2 linked regions of the Methanococcus maripaludis genome follow. The protein of the gene in region 1 binds, or shares a complex with, the protein of each later gene. Links are inferred from orthologs where the notes say so. Each region holds a gene or a part of one and is shown on either strand. Other genes may lie near its edges.

Region 1 (2,942 bases):
ACTGTTTTTGAGCTTTTCCATCTAACTGGTGGTATGCAGTAGGTTTATCGTATTTTACATCCGCTTTTACTTCACCACATGAAGGGCAGACGCTACCTTTTGCAGCTTCTTTTAATAAGTCGTCACAGAGTGTCCAAGGGTCTCCACCATCCTCTTCGAGTTTGGCCATTTTTTCTAAGTATTCGTCCCTTTTTATCTCTGTAATCGTAACTTTTCCACAGTGTGGGCACACTGCTTTTAAAATTTTGTAAATATCTTTCGCAAATCCGATATGAATTACTGGTTTTGAAAGTTCAATATGTCCGAAGTGTCCGGGACAAGTTCCAACTCTTCCGCTGCAGCTTTTACATACTAATCCCGGGTCGATAACACCGAGTCTAGTATCCATCAATCCACCATCAATTGGGTATCCATCGTCATCGTAAGTGTCTGCAGTAACGATTTTAGCAACTGACATGGTTCTTATCTGTTCAGGGGAGAGCAATCCAAATGTAATATCTCCGATTTCCTTTGGAACATCAAATCTATCCATATGTTTCACCGTGGTTTAGACCTTTTTAATAAAAAATAAAATAATTTAAATTATGCTCTGTCTTTTAATTCTAATTTAGGATCAATTCCCATACTCTTAAGCTCATCCAACAATAATTTGAATGCATAAGCAATTTTTACAGGTGGGATTTTTCTGTTATCCTGAATGTCTTCTGATTCACCACAAACTGGACAGAATTTCATGCCTCTTTTGTAATCGAAGATTGCAATTTCACCACATTTTGCACAAACGTAGTCTTCGTGAGGGTCTGATTCATCGAGAAGTCTTTCTTTAAGGAGCATTGCAGCACCGTGAGCTACAAGAACATCTCTTTCCATTTCCCCGAACCTAAGACCTCCTTCTCTTGCCCTACCTTCTGTAGGCTGTCTTGTAAGAACTTGGATTGGTCCTCTGCTTCTTGCGTGGATTTTTCCAGCAACTAGGTGGTGTAATTTCTGGTAGTATGCAACTCCAACGAAAATGTCGCACTCTAATTTTCTACCGGATTTTCCATCGTACATAGCTTCTTTTGCGTGGTGCTTAAAGCCGTATTTTTCAAGGCCTTCTCTTAATTTCCATTCGCTTTCGCCGCTGAAAATTGTTCCGTCGATTCTTCTGCATTCTAATGAACCAACTTTACCACCAATCATTTCAAGAACCTGTCCGATAGTCATCCTTGAAGGGATTGCGTGCGGGTTGATGATTAAATCTGGAATTACTCCATCTTCGGTGTAAGGTAGGTCTTCTTGTGGAACAATAAGTCCAATAACCCCTTTCTGACCGTGTCTGGATGCAAATTTGTCACCAAACTCAGGAATTCTTAAGTCTCTAACTCTAACTTTTCCAAGTCTGTTTCCTTCTTTTGTTTCACTCAAAATTACGAGGTCAACGATTCCTTCTTCACCGTGTCTGATTGTAACGGATGTATCTCTTCTCTGGGATTTTGTTTGAAGGGTAATTTCCTGTTCTTCTAAAAATCTTGGAGGTGACGTTTTTCCTAAAATTACATCTCCTGATCTTACTTCGGATTCAAGGTCGATTAAACCATCGTCTCCTAAATTTCTGTAAGCTTCTTCAGCCCGGTATCCTCTAACTCCTTTTTCAGGAACTTCGAATTTATCGAGCTGTCCTCCAGGGTATCTTTTTTCAAAGCTTTCGTAGCTTCTAAAAAAAGTACTTCTACCAAGACCTCTTTCAAGGGACGCTTTATTGATAATGAATGCATCCTCCATGTTGTAGCCTTCGTAACTCATAACTGCTACAACGAAGTTCTGTCCAGCAGGTCTTTTATCAAATCCTAAGATTTCCTGGTGTTTCGTTCTTACAAGTGGAACTTGCGGATAGTGGAGTAAGTGTCCTCTTGTATCCATTCTCCATTTTATGTTTGCCATAGGAATTCCAAGTGACTGTTTACTCATCGCAGCAGCCATCGTAATCCTTGGAGCTGAGTTATGTTCTGGATATGGGGCAACACCTGCACCGATTCCCAAAATAACAAGCGGGTCGATTTCAACGTGGGTGTTTTCCTCAGTTACTTCATCTGCATACATCGCAATTCTTGCGTTTTCTTCTTCTTCAGCATCTAAGTATTCAATAACACCAGATTCCACTAATTCATGAAAAGTTAATTCCTGAGCATCTACTTTTTCAAGTAATTCCTCGGTTAATTTTGAAGCACCGTTTTCAGCTACAACTAATGGCCTTACAGCCCTTCCACCATCAGTTGAAATGTGAACATCGTTACTTTCTTCATTGAATGAAATTGAAGTGCTTGGCGATAATTTTCCACTTCTTCTATTGTCCCTTAAGTTTTTAACAAGTGTTTCAGGGTCTTCTGTGGTATCGATCAATTTCCCGTTAACATATACATTTGTCTGCTTTTCCAAGGTATCCACCTTCTTAATTGACTAAATTCGATCAATATTAAATTTAGTTTTCCTTTGTGAGCCCGAGTTCTTTTAATAATTCTATTACGTTATCGTCGCTTTCGTCAGTAGTTACTTTGCACATTACAGCAAGGTTTTTTACCAGACCACAGTTTGGACCTTCTGGTGTTTCGGACGGACATATTTTACCCCATTGGGTTGCGTGCAAGTCCCTAGCTTCGAAGTGAGGTTGTGATCTTGAAAGTGGGGATACAACTCTTCTTAATTGGGATACTGTTGCAAGGTAACTGGTCCTATCGAGAAGTTGGGATACCCCAGTTCTTCCACCTACCCAGTTTCCAGTAGCCATCGCATGTCTCATTCTTTCAGTTAAAACATCACTTCTAACTGCAGCTTGAATTGAAGGTTCTTTGTTTCTTATTGCTTGTCTTTCGAGCTGATATTTGATATCTTTAATCAACTGGTTGAATGAATGTCTAAATAAATCTTCCATCAAGTCTCCAGCTAATTTTAACCTTTTGTTT
Region 2 (2,985 bases), on another replicon or contig:
GAGACAACTTCGCCTTCTTTAACGACGACTTTGTCTTCTTTGATTCCGATTTTACCCTTATCAATAGCAGCAGGGATTCCAACTGCTTTCAATTCACTTAAGAATGGTCCTGGTGGCATTCCTGTTGAACCAGCTTTAACTTCAATATCGCATGGTGCAGTAGCGCCTCCTTTAACAGGTGCAGGGCTTTTGCTTTCGTCAAGTGTTTTGAATAATTTGAATGGGTTCATTTCGGTAGCAATGATTGCAGCACCTTTGTCCAAGTAATCTGCTAATTTAGCAAATTCAGGATTTCCGGTTTCTTCAGCAACTTCCTCAATTGCCCTTTTCATGAGTGTGTTTCTTGACATTTTTAATGTCATTTGGTCTCTGATTTTGTCCCTGATTTCTTGGAGTTGTACCGCAGGAACTTCCATCATGTCAATTAATGCAATAATGCTTGTACTTTTAAGTAATTCTTTTAATGCATTAACTTCTTCAATTTTCCAAGGGGCAATCTTATGTTCTGATTTAGCGTCGATCATATTTTCAACCCCTCTATTTCTCAATAGGAGCAGCTGCGCCCATTGTAAGTTTTGTAAATGCACTTTTAACGTGGTAGAGTCCTTTTTCGTATTTTTTGGACACTACGTTTAAAATTGCTTCAGCATTTGCAGCAAGCTCTTCATCGCTCATTGATTCATGTCCAATGTACACTTGGAATAATGATTTATCCCTTGTGTTGATTGCAACAGTTTTTTGGAATCTAGCAACTAAAGGCGCTAAATTTGCATTTGCAGGCACAGGTTGTGGCATTTTACCTCTAGGACCTAAAACAGGACCTAATGATTTACCCACCAATGGCATCATATCAGCTTGAGCGATAAAGAAGCCGTGTGCGTTAGCAATTTTTTTAGCTGTTTTTTTGTTTTTACCTAATTCTTCTAATTCTTCCTGTCTTATTACAGTGAGGCCCATGTCTTCTGCTTGAGCAGCCAAGTCACCTTTCGCAATAACCGCAATCGCAACGTCTTTACCTCTTCCACTTGGTAAAACGATCTGTTCTTTTAACCTGTTTTCAGGTCTTGTAAGATCCAACTCTTTCAAGTTGACGATGAGATCAACGGATTGCGTGAAGTTCCGCGGCTTAGCAAGAGTTCGAGCCTCCTTCACTGCATTCAGTATTTTGTCACTGTCCATGTTGATGCCTCCTGTAATTATTTAACCGCACCAATGCGATCTAAACATGGGGCAGACATACTATCGCTTACTATTATATATAAGTTTCTGAGGTAAAAGAAGTCAATTTTTTAAAAGTCGGGTTAAAAATGCCAGTATTTAGTTAAAAAAGAATTTATATCTATTAAATTATTAATTATAATTCTTTAAGTGTTTTGTTGCAGAGATCGACGATGTCTTTTAAAGCTTCTTTTAAAACTTTTTCTGCATCTGTTTTTTCATCGGTTTTTAGCATGATTGTCGGGTTTGAGATGTATCTTCCAGTATCTGGATCTAAAACCGGATGTTCCACACCGTATGATGCGAGAATTACACCTTTTTTGGATAACAATACTTCTTTTATTAAGTTGCTCAAAGAATGGTCGTCATTTACCAATTCTAATTCGATAAAGTTTTTGCTTTTTTCAAGAATGTTAACGTAGTTCATTTTTTCACACTCAAAAGTTCTTTTCTTGTTAAATCTATATCCTTATTAAGAACAATTTTCTCGTCTTCTTCCCTAAATAGTTCTTTTTCAAGTCCTTCTTCGATTAATTCATCGATATCTCGCCCTGTTATGTATGCCGCAAGAGTTATTACGTTTTTAACAGGTTTTGATCCAATATTATAAAAGCTGAGTTCAGAGTAAATATCAAGAATGTCTTTTAAGATACCATTAATCTCTTCTATTTTATGTTCACACTTGATTACGTTTTCATCTTTTAAATATTTAAAATTAATTTTTAATGCAGTGAGTGCATCCAAGACGAGGTCTTTGTTTACTGGGTATTTTAAATCGTTTAATTTGTATTCAAATAGTCCTTTAGCATCTTTATTGTATTTATTATGAACTGTATCGATGATAGTCAGGATATTTTTATGATCTTCTGCAAGTTTATACTTTTCATCGCCAAATATCTTTATTCGTGCACTGTTATATGCCCGATTCTCTGAATAATTTGCTTTCGCATCAAATGAATAATCAATGCCTAATTTAGATATTCTTTCGCAGATTTCGATAATTTCTTCTTCAGTTCCTTTAATTGATATTATTCTTTTCATAATACTCACCAGATAGGTCCGAAATAGTCTCTTCAAAAATAGATACAAAACTTCAAAAGAGTTAATCCGTGTCGTATATAAAACTATGTAGTTATACTTTACGTCTCAAAAATATAAAACTGTTGGCAAAATAAGAATAGTTTTTTTAAAACTGGAAATATACAACGTCGTGTCAAAATGTTATATATATTATTGCCCATATGGGTAAATTGTCCTGCAGAACTTCTATCTGATTATTTTGGTTTGATAAAAACCTCAAATATTTGCAGGATACCTCTATCTTCAAATTCTATTCTGCTAATCTTGAAAAAAGAAAGTAATCCGATTTTAAAAAAGTTTATTTTTTGTGTCGTTGGTGTATTTTTTCTGCATTTATTGTTTTTATTATTTGGTATATACACCGCCCCTTTTATTACAATCCCCATTTTAAATTTTATCAGATTAATTAAGTCCTTTTTTTAATTAAACGTATAATTATAAATTATAATCAATAATATTTATATTTAAAGCGTTAATTATTCAGGATAATATCAATTCATGTTTTTATTTCCATTAAAACTCTAAAAATTTATTTAACGGGTTTTGAAGAAAATTATAATTAAGAACGGAGGGATAGTATGATACATGTTTCATATTCAAGTGTAAATGAAATGCTTGATCACTGGAAATTTAGGAAAAGTATGCGAAACAGGATCAAAAAAAGCTTTAATTTAGAAAGACTTTTTA

The links.
Region 2: rpoB (region 1) and HNP90_RS06330 share a complex: the UniProt entries of both Methanocaldococcus jannaschii proteins name them as parts of the RNA polymerase complex. The link is inferred for Methanococcus maripaludis from one-to-one orthologs.

Annotation. Positions count from the first base shown.
Region 1 is NZ_JACDUL010000001.1:182,782-185,723, reverse strand. It holds rpoB (DNA-directed RNA polymerase subunit B), read right to left. Parts: upstream 2,419-2,942; coding sequence 583-2,418; downstream 1-582. Other genes in the region: HNP90_RS00960 (DNA-directed RNA polymerase subunit B''), read right to left, coding at 2,462-2,942; rpoA1 (DNA-directed RNA polymerase subunit A'), read right to left, coding at 1-532. UniProt on the Methanocaldococcus jannaschii protein: DNA-dependent RNA polymerase (RNAP) catalyzes the transcription of DNA into RNA using the four ribonucleoside triphosphates as substrates. The Rpo2 subunit (Rpo2N and Rpo2C in this organism) is implicated in DNA promoter recognition and in nucleotide binding.
Region 2 is NZ_JACDUL010000003.1:193,269-196,253, reverse strand. It holds HNP90_RS06330 (DNA-directed RNA polymerase subunit L), read right to left. Parts: upstream 1,646-2,985; coding sequence 1,355-1,645; downstream 1-1,354. Other genes in the region: HNP90_RS06320 (hypothetical protein), read left to right, coding at 2,877-2,985; HNP90_RS06325 (DUF2067 family protein), read right to left, coding at 1,642-2,259; HNP90_RS06335 (50S ribosomal protein L1), read right to left, coding at 538-1,179; HNP90_RS06340 (50S ribosomal protein L10), read right to left, coding at 1-524. UniProt on the Methanocaldococcus jannaschii protein: DNA-dependent RNA polymerase (RNAP) catalyzes the transcription of DNA into RNA using the four ribonucleoside triphosphates as substrates.